One region of the Shinella sp. 20P9.1.1 genome, then DNA from elsewhere that is predicted to be linked to it. Evidence: predicted binding sites of a transcription regulator. Region 1 holds the regulator's gene; the other holds the start of a gene.
The links. The regulator HrcA, encoded in region 1, represses chaperone genes, less so after heat shock. The targets are predictions, from matches to a motif close to GTTAGCACTCNCNNNNNGNGAGTGCTAAC.
Positions count from the first base shown of each region.

Region 2: a site for HrcA is predicted at 3,508-3,536, ahead of groES (co-chaperone GroES). Genes of this name have one in related genera too.

Region 1 covers NZ_JBYOLC010000002.1:103,175-109,482, forward strand. Annotated here, with positions in the region: gene hemW (radical SAM family heme chaperone HemW) at 1-472, opposite strand, end outside; gene rdgB (RdgB/HAM1 family non-canonical purine NTP pyrophosphatase) at 480-1,124, opposite strand; gene AC27VQ_RS04095 (VOC family protein) at 1,133-1,549, opposite strand; gene rph (ribonuclease PH) at 1,559-2,278, opposite strand; gene hrcA (heat-inducible transcriptional repressor HrcA) at 2,454-3,533, shown strand; gene grpE (nucleotide exchange factor GrpE) at 3,616-4,230, shown strand; gene ptsN (PTS IIA-like nitrogen regulatory protein PtsN) at 4,304-4,768, opposite strand; gene hpf (ribosome hibernation-promoting factor, HPF/YfiA family) at 4,841-5,416, opposite strand; gene rpoN (RNA polymerase factor sigma-54) at 5,667-6,308, opposite strand, start outside.
Region 2 covers NZ_JBYOLC010000009.1:30,910-37,217, forward strand. Annotated here, with positions in the region: gene ileS (isoleucine--tRNA ligase) at 1-1,192, opposite strand, end outside; gene AC27VQ_RS16370 (bifunctional riboflavin kinase/FAD synthetase) at 1,434-2,414, opposite strand; gene AC27VQ_RS16375 (TIGR01459 family HAD-type hydrolase) at 2,429-3,277, opposite strand; gene groES (co-chaperone GroES) at 3,593-3,889, shown strand; gene groL (chaperonin GroEL) at 3,943-5,583, shown strand; gene AC27VQ_RS16390 (hypothetical protein) at 6,075-6,308, shown strand, end outside.

The sequences.
Region 1 (6,308 bases):
CGGCAACGTCATGCAGCCGCCCGAGGAATTTCAGGTCCCGGTCGTTCAGCGCCTGAACGCCGAGCGAGACGCGGTTGACGCCGGCCGCCCGGTAGCCGCGGAAGCGCTCGGCCTCCACGCTGGAGGGGTTGGCCTCCATGGTGATCTCGATACCATCGGGCACATGCCAGTGACGGGCGATGCCGTTCAGGATCGCATCCACCGTCTCCGGCGCCATCAGCGATGGCGTGCCGCCGCCCATGAAGATGCTGGTGACGGTGCGCGAACCGGTGAGCCGGCGCATCGTCGCCATTTCCTTCAGGAAGGCCTGCACGAAGCGCGGCTGGTCGACCGGCTGGTGGCGCACATGGCTGTTGAAGTCGCAATAGGGGCATTTGGCGGCACAGAACGGCCAGTGCACATAGATGCCGAAGCCGGGATCGGAGAGATCCGCTGCCGAACTCGGCCGCATGTCGAAGGGCACTGCCGTCATGGATCGCTCAAGCCTTCAGGCAGGTTTCGACGAAGATCTTGAAGGCGCGCGCCCGGTGCGACAGCGCCGTGGCATCGCCGGGCTTCCAGCCGTGTTTTTCCTCCGCGCTCATCTCGCCAAAGGTCGTCGCGTAACCCTCGGGCTGGAACACCGGGTCATAGCCGAAACCCTTCTCGCCGCGCGGCGGCCAGACGACGGTGCCTTCGACCTCGCCACGGAAGAGTTCGGTGTGACCATCGGGCCAGGCGAGGCAGAGCACGGAAACGAAGCGCGCGGTGCGGTCCTTCGCCTCGGTCGCGCCCTTGTCGGAAAGCGCCTTCTCGACCTTCTCCATGGCCATGGCGAAATCGCGCGTGCCATCTGCCTTTTCCGCCCAATTGGCGGTGTAAACGCCCGGCGCGCCGTCGAGCGCGTCGATCACGAGGCCGGAATCGTCCGAAAGGGCGGGCAGGCCGGAGGCTTTGGCGGAGGCGAGCGCCTTGATGGCGGCATTTTCCTCGAAGGTCGTGCCGGTTTCATCCGGCTCGTCGAATTTCAGTTCGGCGGCGGATTTGGCGGAAAAGCCCAAGGGGCCGATCAGGTCCTCGATCTCGCGGATTTTTCCCGCATTGTGGCTGGCGACGACGATCGTCTTGGTGTCGAGCTTGCGCATAAGGGTTCCTAGGCGATGTTCCAGAGACCCGGCTCGGCACATTCGAGGCTGTTGCCGGCGGGGTCGCGGAAATAGATGGAGCGGGCGCCGTTCGGCCAGCAAAAGTCCGCTTCGATGGTGATGCCGGCTTCTATGAGCTTTTTTGCCCAGAAATCAAGCGCTGAGCCTGGAACACGGAAACAGGCGTGGCCGGCACCCGTCGCCCCGTGCACCGGCACGGGGAAGGCGTGCGGTGGTGGCGGCTGGACGGTCTCCTTCGGGTTGAAGATCAGGAGAACGCCCGGGCCGCAGCGGAAGAAGACGTGGCGGTCGGCCTGCCGGGTGATCTTTTCAAGCCCCAATATGCCGCCATAGAAGGCTTCCGCCGCGTCGAGGTCGTCAGCATAGAGCGCTGTTTCGAGAATGCCTTCGATCGCGGCGGTCATGGTCGGGCCTTATCCGGCGATCGCCTGCTTCTGCAGGGTGACGAGTTCGGCAATGCCGTTGCGGGCAAGCGTCATCAGGCTGGAGAATTCCTCCTCGGAGAACGGCTTGCCTTCGGCGGTGCCCTGGATTTCGACGATGCCGCCCGAGCCGGTCATGACGAAATTGGCGTCGGTCTCGGCGGCAGAATCCTCGAGATAGTCGAGGTCGATCACCGACTGGCTGGCGAAGATGCCGCAAGAGATCGCGGCGACATGATCCTTCAGGACCTTTTCGGTCTTGATCATGTTGCGCGCTTCCATCCACTTCAGGCAGTCGTGCAGGGCGATGAAGGCGCCGGTGATCGAGGCCGTGCGGGTTCCGCCATCGGCCTGGATGACGTCGCAGTCGATGGTGATCTGGCGTTCGCCGAGTGCTTCGAGATCGACGATGGCGCGGAGCGACCGGCCGATCAGGCGCTGAATTTCCTGCGTGCGACCGCCCTGCTTGCCGGTGGCGGCTTCGCGCCTCATGCGGTCGCCGGTGGCGCGCGGCAGCATGCCGTATTCGGCCGTCACCCAGCCCTTGCCGCTGTTGCGCAGCCACGGCGGCGTCTTGTCTTCCAGGCTTGCCGTGACCAGCACATGCGTATCGCCGAACTTGACGAGACAGGATCCCTCGGCATGTTTGGAAACGTTGCGCTCGAAGGAAACCTTGCGCATCTGATCGGTTTTTCTGCCGGACGGCCGCATGACGAACTCCTGTCTCATGATATATTGGAAGGTGCTTTAGACCAGTTCGCCGGATGAGGGAATGGCGCGGCGGAAAGCCAGGCGATTTCTTGGCGATGCTGCGCCGCGAAAATCCGTTTTGCGATGATCGCCTAAATCACTATATTCCCCTGAGTAACAAGGTTGTTGGCGAAAGATGGTTTTGCGATCCCCCGGTCCGGACATTCAGTCGGCGCTCGACGAGCGGTCGGGCGAAATCTTCCGTCGTATCGTGGAAAGCTATCTGGAAAGCGGCGAGCCGCTCGGCTCGCGTAACCTGTCGCGCATCCTGCCCATGTCGCTGTCGCCTGCCTCCGTGCGCAATGTGATGAGCGATCTGGAGGAGTTGGGCCTCATCTATTCGCCGCATATCAGCGCCGGCCGCCTGCCGACGCAGCTGGGGCTCCGCTTCTTCGTCGATGCCTTCATGCAGATCGGCAACATCTCGGCGGAGGACCGCGCCTCGATCGAGCGGCATGTGCGTCCGCACGGCCAGAAGCATACGGCCGTCGAGACCATGATGAACGAGGCGAGCCAGGCGCTATCAGGCATGTCGCGTGGCGCCGGCCTCGTCATCACCACGAAGAACGACGCGGTCTTGAAACATGTCGAGTTCATCCGGCTGGAGCCGACCAAAGCGCTGGTCGTGCTCGTCGGCGATCACGACCAGGTGGAAAACCGTATCATCGAGCTGCCGGCCGGCGTGACGGGCTCGCAGCTCACAGAGGCCGCGAATTTCCTCAATGCCCATCTTGCCGGCAACACGCTGGTCGAGGCGCGCTCGCAGCTGGAGCGCCTGCGCGGCGAGATCAGCGGCGAGCTGGACAAGCTGTCGCAGGATCTCGTCGAGCGTGGACTTGCCGTCTGGTCCGGCGGCTTCGAGGCGGGCAAGCCGACGCGGCTCATCGTGCGCGGCCGGGCGAACCTGCTCGAAGGCCTTGCGGGCGCCGACGATATCGACCGCCTGCGTATGCTGTTCGACGATCTTGAACGCAAGGACGGCCTGATCGAGCTCCTGAACCTTGCGGAAACCGGGCCGGGCGTGCGCATCTTCATCGGCTCGGAGAACAAGCTGTTCTCGCTGTCCGGCTCCTCGCTCATCGTCGCACCCTATCGCGACAGCGACGAGAAGATCGTCGGTGCCGTCGGCGTCATCGGCCCCACGAGGCTCAACTATTCGCGGATCGTGCCGATGGTGGACTATACGGCGCAGCTGATGTCGCGGCTTTCGCGTTGAATTGCCCATCCACCCTTGATTTTTCGGGCTCAAAGCTCGATATCGGGCCCAACCTCAGGACACATGCAATTCGGAGTACGTCATGACCGACGAGAGCAAGAAACACGGACCTGACGACGTGGTGGATATCAGTCTGGCTGCGGATGCAGCGGCAGACGCCGCCGTCGAGGCCGACACCCCGTCCGAGCCGGATCCGCTCGACGTGCTGCGCGCGGAAAATTCGGACCTGCGCGACAGGTACCTGCGCCTTGCCGCCGAGATGGACAACCTGCGCCGCCGCACCGAGCGCGACGTGAAGGATGCAAAATCCTATTCCGTTGCCGGTTTCGCCCGCGACATGCTGGCCGTCTCTGACAACCTGCGCCGCGCGCTCGATGCGATCCCGGCCGACGCGCTGGCAAACGACGAGAGCGTCAAGACGTTGGCCGAGGGCGTCGAGATGACCGAGCGCTCGATGCTCGCGGCCCTCGAACGCCACGGCGTACGCAAGCTCGAGCCCATCGGTGAGAAATTCGACCCGAATTTCCACCAGGCGATGTTCGAAGTGCCGAACGCCGAGGTTCCCAACAACACCGTGGTTCAGGTCGTACAGGACGGCTATGTCATCGGCGAGCGCGTGCTGCGCCCGGCGATGGTCGGCGTCGCCAAGGGCGGCCCGAAGGCAGCGGCCGGCGAGGCGGGCGCCACCCAGGCCTGATCGAAGGCTTTTACGAACACAGAAAAACCGGCGGTCGCAAAACCGCCGGTTTTTTCATGCGAATTCGAAAGCCTCAGGCCGCGTTCGACGCGTGTTCTTCACTGAGGCAGGCATAGATCGCGCTTTCGCTGTCGGAAGCGCGCAGCTTTGCTACCATGGCCGGATCGCGCAGCACGCGGGCGATGCGCGAAAGGGCCTTCAGGTGGTCGGCGCCAGCACCCTCGGGCGCAAGCAGCAGGAAGACGAGGTCGACCGGCTGGTCGTCCAGGGCCTCGAAGTCCACGGGGGTTTCAAGCCTCGCGAAGAGGCCGGTGATCTGCGAAAGCTCTTTCAGCTTGCCGTGCGGGATGGCGATGCCATTGCCCACGCCGGTCGAACCGAGCCGCTCGCGCTGAAGGATGACGTCGAAGATCTCGCGTTCCGGAATCCCGGTGATCTTTGCCGCTTTTACCGCCAGCTCCTGAAGCAGCTGCTTCTTGGAATTGGCCTTCATCGCCGGAATAATCGCACTCTGCTGCAGTAGACCTGCCAATGCCATGCTTTTGTCCTCGTGCGCTGGGTGAAGGGTTGAAGAAGCGTGGTGCCCGTCCCGGCACCACGCTTCCATCACTCAGCTTTTGATATTGGCTGCATCAATCCAGCCAATATTGCCGTCGTTGCGTCGGTAGACGATATTGAGCTGCTCCGACCCGGCGCTGCGGAACAGAAGAACCGGATCGTCCGTCATGTCGAGCGCCATGACGGCGCCTGCGACGGACATGGTCCGCAGTTTCTTCGTGCTTTCCGCAACGATGGTCGGTGCATAGTCCTCGGGAAGCTCGTCGTCTTCGTCGGGGACCGAATCCATCACCGTGTAGGCCACTTCTGCAAAGGCGTCGTGACCGTTGCCATTGTGGTGGGCCTTGAGTTTGCGCTTGTACCGACGCAGGCGCTTCTCGATCCGTTCCGAGGCCGATTGAAAGGCCACGAGGGGATCGTTTGCTTCGCCATTGGCTTGCAACGCCATCCCTGTATCGAGATGGACCTTGCAGTCGGCACTATACCGCGATCCCGCTTTTTCCACGGTGACCTGGCTCGAATATCCTCCGTCAAAATATTTGGTTACGGCCTCTTCCACCTGCTCTTCAATGCGTTGGCGGAAGCTGTCACCGATTTCCATATGTTTACCGGACACACGCACACTCATGGAGGCTACCTCTCTTTCATGATTTGCGCGCACCAGTCTATTCCAACCTCATCTGTGTTCCAAGCTTTTCACGCATGCGCTGTTTGCTGCACCGCACGCTAGAGAAAACCGGGGATATGTTTGGAAGTCCGGTATTTCTTCCCTTCGGAATTGGGGCGCGCATTAGCCCTTCCCGTTTGCGAAGTCAATTGGCGGATTCAGCCATTGTTAACGTCCGTCAACCGGAAGTGCCGGTTTTCCAGCGTTTTCGTCAGGAGGCGGCGGCCCTGGCGAGCGCCCGCTTTTCCCGCCGGCGCTGCACGGAGGAGGGAATGTTCATCGCCTCGCGATATTTTGCGACCGTGCGGCGGGCAAGCTCCACACCGCCCTTGCGAAGGATATCGACGATGTCGTCGTCTGAAAGGACGGCGTCCGGTAATTCCTGCGTGATCATTGTGCGGATGCGGTGGCGCACACTCTCGGCGGAATGAGAATCACCCCCCTCCGCCGAGCCGATCGAGACGGTGAAAAAATATTTGAGTTCGAACAGGCCGCGCGGCGTCAGCATGTATTTGTTCGAGGTGACGCGGCTCACCGTCGATTCATGCATCTTGATCGCCTCAGCGACCGTTTTCAGGTTCAGCGGCCGCAGGTGATCGACGCCATGCATCAGGAAAGCATCCTGCTGGCGCACGATCTCGCTCGCCACCTTCATGATGGTGCGGGCGCGCTGGTCGAGGCTGCGCGTCAGCCAGTTGGCTGTTTGCAGGCATTCGTTGAGGAATGTGTAATCCTGGCTGTTGCGGCCCGTGTGGCGCGAGACGCTGGCATGGTAGTCGCGATTGACCAGGACGCGCGGCAGCGTGTCGGGATTGAGCTCCACCTGCCAGCTGCCGTCGGGCGCCGCGCGTAC
Region 2 (6,308 bases), on a different contig from region 1:
TGACGCGGGCACCGTCGAAGCCGGGGGCATCTGCGGTGTAGAAGCCGGCGTCGTCCACCGGGAACGGGATCTTCGACGAGATGCCGCGCGCTTCCAGTTCGCGGGCCTTCGACGTCCAGGCGTCGAAGTCCTCGCGGCCGTGGCTGGGCGCGGTGTGCACGAAGCCCGTGCCGGCATCGTCGGTGACGTGGTCGCCGTCGAGCAGCGGAACCGGGAAGGTGTAGCCGAGGTCCTTCAGCGGATGGGCGCAGGTGAGCGCCGCCAGCTCTTCCGGCGCGATGTCGCGCACGAACTTGAAGGTGAGCTTCGCCTTGGCGGCCGCCTCATCGGCAAGACGCGTCGCGAAGATCAGCTTTTCGCCGGGCTGCGGGCCAAAATCGTTCTGCGCGCTCTCGACCTCGAACAGGCCATAGGGATAGCGCGAGGAAAACGCGATGGCGCGGTTGCCGGGGATCGTCCAGGGCGTGGTCGTCCAGATGACGACGGAATTGCCCTTGAGATCGGCGGCGCCTTCCACGATCGGGAACTTCACCCAGATCATGTCGCTCTCGACATCGGCATATTCGACCTCGGCTTCGGCCAGCGCCGTGCGCTCGACGACCGACCACATGACGGGCTTGGAGCCGCGATACAGCTGGCCGCTCTTGGCGATCTTCAGGAGTTCGCCGGCGATGCGCGCCTCCGCATGGAAGGCCATGGTCGTGTAGGGATTGTCGAAGTCGCCCTCGATGCCGAGGCGCTTGAACTCGTCGGCCTGGATCTTGATCCAGCCGCTGGCGAAGTCTCGGCATTCCTTGCGGAATTCGTTGACCGGAACCTCGTCCTTGTTCTTGCCCTTCTCGCGGTACTTTTCCTCGATCTTCCATTCGATCGGAAGGCCGTGGCAGTCCCAGCCGGGCACGTAGTTGGCATCATAGCCGCGCATCTGGAACGAGCGGTTGATGACGTCCTTGAGGATCTTGTTCAGCGCGTGGCCGATATGGATGTTGCCGTTGGCATAGGGCGGGCCATCGTGCAGCACGAACTTTTCACGGCCGGCGGCCGAGGCGCGCAGTTTCTTGTAAAGGCCCATCTGCTGCCAGCGGGCCACCGTTTCCGGCTCCTTGGTCGGCAGGCCGGCGCGCATCGGAAAGTCCGTCTGCGGCAGGTAGAGGGTGGACGAATAATCGACTTTTTCAGGTGTATCGGTCATGGATATGGCTATCGTCTCGTCGCGCGTCTTTCGCGCATGCGGGGGAATATCTGTCATCTGCACCGGCAATGACGGCGGGGGCGTTGCGAAAACGCCCGAAATCCCGGACCTTCCGGCCTCGCTCAGAGCGCGCGGAAGGCCGGGCCACTAATTCGCAGATCGATGGTCAGCCGGTGGAGCATCATGCGCGCGGTCTTACGGCCTTTTCAGCGTTTTGAAAAGACGCCAACGCGGTTTGCGATCAGAAACAGAGACGCTGGTCGATAGGCCCGAGCGGCTTGACGCCAGAGAGCAGCGCCCGCGCCTCCTCCTCGTCGCGCTTCATCTGCACGACGAGCGCATCGAGCCCGTCGAACTTCAACTCGTCGCGGAGATGCCCGAAGAAGGAGACGGCGGAAACTTCGCCGTAGAGATCGCCTGCGAAATCGAACAGGAAGGTTTCGAGCAGCGGAGCGCCGTTCGATGTCACTGTCGGGCGCCGGCCGTAGCTGGCGACACCGTCATGCAGGCTGCCATCGGGACGGCGGAAGCGCACGGCGTAGATGCCGTTGCGCAGCTCCACTTCCGGCGGAAGCTGCATGTTGGCGGTGGGATAGCCGAGCGTGCGGCCAAGCTGCTGGCCGCCGATGACCTCGGCCTCGACCGTATAATGATAGCCGAGCAGACCGGCGGCTTCCACCACCGCGCCCTCGCCGAGCAGCTTGCGGATGAAGCTGGAAGAGATGACCGAGGCGTTTTCGTCGCGAAAGGCGTCGACCAGCGTCACGCCAAAACCGTTGTCCTGGCCGGCGGCCATCAGGAAGGCCGGGCCGCCTTCCCTGCCCTTGCCGAAATGGAAATCGAAACCGGTGACAACCTCGGAGGCATGCAGCCAGTCCATCAGCACGGTGCGGATGAAGTCATGCGCCGAGATTTCGGAGAAGGAACGGTCGAAGGGATATTCGATGACGGCCGAAAAGCCCATGCCTTCGAGAAGGCGCGCCTTGAGCGGCGCGGGCGTCAGGCGGAAGACGGGTGTCTCCGGGCGGAAGACGGTGCGCGGATGTGGCTCGAAGGTCAGCACCAGCGCCGGGATACCGCGCTCGGCGGCGATCTCCAGCGCCCGCTGCAAGACGGCCTGATGGCCGCGGTGCACGCCGTCGAAATTGCCGATGGCGATGACGCCGCCGCGCAGATGTTCGGGCAGCGGCTGCCGGGTTTCGTTCCTGTGAAATACCGTCATGACGACCGTCTCCGTCACTGAAGCCGGGGCATCCACCATTTCGGGTGGGTGTTTTCCTGGACGAGGAAGGCGGCGAGCTTGGCCTCGTCGGTGCGGCCGGCTTCCACATAATGCTGGGCGTGAATGCCGCCCGAAATATAGAGCACGTCGAGGCCATAGGCTTCAGCGCCGCGCACGTCCGTCGGCATGCCGTCGCCGACCGCGATGACGCGGCTGAGATCGAAGGCGCCGCGCACGTCACGCGCCTCGGAAAGCGACTTTTCATAAATCGGACGATGCGGCTTGCCGGCGATCTGCGTCGTGCAGCCCAGTCCCTCGTAGAATTTCGCCAGCGCCCCGGCGCAGGGAATGAGCTTGTGGCCGCGTTCGACGACGAGATCGGGATTGGCACAGATGAAGGACAGCTTGCGCTGCGCAAGCGCCGTCAGCTCCTCGCGGTAATCCTCGACCGTTTCCTTTTCGTCCTCGCGCAGGCCCGCGCAGACGACGATGCCGGCCTCGTCGATGCCAACGGTTTCGACGCCGAGGCCATCGAGCAGCGGCAGGTCCTTTTCCGCGCCGATGAAATAGACCTTCTTCGGTCCTTCGGCGATCAGCGCGCGGGTGACGTCGCCCGAGGTGACGATGCGGTCATAGGCATCATCGGTGACGCCGAGGCCGCGGATCTGCACCTTCACGCCCGGATGCGGGCGCGGCGAATTGGTGATGAGCACGACGGTGAGGCCCGCCTTGCGCGCTTCGGCGAGCGCTTCGGTGGCATAGGAGAACGCCTCCACGCCATTGTGCAGGACGCCCCAGACGTCGCAGAGCACCACGTCGTACTGCGCGGCGATGTCGCGGAAGGATTGGATGCGTTCAGCCATCAGGAAGTCCCGTCTCAAGGTCGAAGCCCGACATTGCAAAGCGGGACAAAGAAAACAAGCCTCTTCCCGCAATTTTGCTCCGCCCACAGGGAAAGAGACGGAAATTCACGGTGTTGACTTGATGGCATGCGATATCGCCACCATCTGCCGGGCTGCGGTAACCATGGCAGGCGAAATAATTTGAGAGCGGCGTTCTTGACTCGTAAGACGCCGACGCCTACTTCAAGGCCGCTAGCACTCCTAATCGGTGAGTGCTAACATCAATCATCGGATCCACTAGGGATCCGCAATGTCATTCGATCGAGGGATTAGACAATGGCAAGCACCACCTTCCGCCCGCTTCACGACCGCGTCGTCGTTCGTCGCGTTGAGTCCGAAGCCAAGACCAAGGGCGGCATCATCATTCCCGATACCGCCAAGGAAAAGCCGCAGGAAGGCGAAATCGTCGCCGTCGGCACCGGCACCCGTGACGACAAGGGCGCAATCGTCGCTCTCGACGTCAAGGTCGGCGACCGCGTCCTGTTCGGCAAGTGGTCGGGCACCGAAGTCAAGCTCGACGGCGAAGACCTTCTGATCATGAAGGAAGCCGACATCATGGGCGTCATCGGCTGATTAGCCGATAACCCTTTCCGCAATTCGCTGATACCTATTCAGGAGCTTTCACAATGGCAGCCAAAGAAGTCAAATTCGGCCGCACCGCGCGCGAAAAGATGCTGCGTGGCGTCGACGTCCTCGCAGACGCAGTCAAGGTAACGCTCGGCCCGAAGGGTCGTAACGTCGTCATCGACAAGTCCTTCGGCGCTCCGCGCATCACCAAGGACGGCGTTTCCGTCGCCAAGGAAATCGAACTGGAAGACAAGTTCGAGAACATGGGCGCCCAGCTCGTTCGCGAAGTCGCCTCCAAGACCAACGACATCGCCGGCGACGGCACGACGACCGCTACCGTTCTTGCCCAGGCTATCGTTCGCGAAGGCCACAAGGCCGTTGCCGCCGGCATGAACCCGATGGACCTGAAGCGCGGCATCGATCTCGCCGTTGCCGAAGTCGTCAAGGATCTCCAGGCCAAGGCCAAGAAGATCAACACCTCGGAAGAAGTCGCTCAGGTCGGTACGATCTCCGCAAACGGCGACAAGCAGGTCGGTCTCGACATTGCCGAAGCCATGCAGAAGGTCGGCAACGAAGGCGTCATCACGGTTGAAGAAGCCAAGACCGCCGAAACGGAACTCGAAGTCGTCGAAGGCATGCAGTTCGACCGCGGCTACCTGTCGCCCTACTTCGTGACCAACCCGGAAAAGATGGTCGCCGACCTCGAAGACGCTTTCATTCTCCTGCACGAGAAGAAGCTCTCGAACCTCCAGGCGATGCTCCCGGTTCTCGAAGCCGTCGTCCAGACCGGCAAGCCGCTGGTCATCATCGCTGAAGACGTCGAAGGCGAAGCGCTTGCTACGCTCGTCGTCAACAAGCTGCGTGGCGGCCTCAAGATCGCTGCCGTCAAGGCTCCGGGCTTCGGCGACCGCCGCAAGGCCATGCTGGAAGACATCGCCATCCTGACGGGCGGCACGGTCATCTCCGAAGACCTCGGCATCAAGCTCGAAAACGTAACGCTCGACATGCTCGGCCGTTCGAAGAAGGTTTCGATCTCCAAGGAAAACACGACGATCGTCGACGGTGCCGGCCAGAAGGCTGAAATCGAAGGCCGCGTCGCGCAGATCAAGGCCCAGATCGAAGAAACCACCTCCGATTACGACCGCGAGAAGCTGCAGGAACGTCTTGCCAAGCTCGCTGGCGGCGTTGCCGTCATCCGCGTCGGCGGCTCGACGGAAGTCGAAGTCAAGGAAAAGAAGGACCGCATCGACGATGCCCTCAACGCGACGCGCGCTGCCGTTCAGGAAGGCATCGTACCGGGCGGCGGCGTAGCCCTGCTCCGTTCGTCCACGAAGATCACCGTCAAGGGTGAGAACGACGACCAGGAAGCCGGCATCAACATCATCCGCAAGGCCCTCCAGGCCCTGGTTCGCCAGATCGCGGACAATGCTGGTGACGAAGCCTCCATCGTCGTCGGCAAGATCCTCGAGAAGAACGAAGACAACTACGGCTACAACGCCCAGACCGGCGAATACGGCGACCTGATCGCCCTCGGCATCGTCGACCCGGTCAAGGTTGTCCGCACGGCTCTGCAGAATGCTGCTTCGGTTGCTTCGCTGCTGATCACGACGGAAGCCATGATCGCCGAACTGCCGAAGAAGGATGCACCGGGCGGCATGCCTGGCGGCATGGGCGGCATGGGCGGCATGGACATGATGTAAGACCTTCGGGTCTTATATCTGAGCCATCCGGTTCAGTTACGGAAAGGGCGGTCTTCGGGCCGCCCTTTTTGTTTTATTGCGCCGCCGGACCTGTATCGTTTCCGGAAAAAAGATTTTGACCATTTGTACAATAATTATCAAAAAGCCGTTGATGGTATCAAAAAACCCACTATAAAGACGCTCCAAGTGAACTTTAAAGATTCACAAGGGGTTCAGGCGCTGGGGAACGGCATCATTTTCGCCGCTTATCGTGCAGCCAGATATCCCGAACGATTTTGATAGAAACCGCCGACGACCTGAATGGAGAGGCAGCGGTGGTTTTCTCGCGTACGTCCGATCCGCATGCACAGACGGAGCCGGATGCAGTTCAGTTCATGAGAAAGTGGGGGCGGCAGACTTCGAGGAGGTCAGCCGGCACTGCTTTTTAGCATGTTGCGTGCCTGCAAGCCGCGACGTGTCGGTCAAATTCGAGCAACTGCCTGAGGTCGTAGGTGTTCAAGATAATCAAGACTGATCTCTCGTCGCCATTTCTGCCGGGCTCGATGGAGTTCGACGAGACGGACAACGAGCTGTTGACGCAATACTGTGTGACGGAGCGCTGGACCGGCGACCTTTCCAACGGCCTGTTCACGCTTGGCGATAAGGCGACGCAGGCGCACGGCCTGACGCAGCGCACCTGCGGGCTGCTCAATCTCATCCGCTGCTACGAGCCGCTCGACCGCACT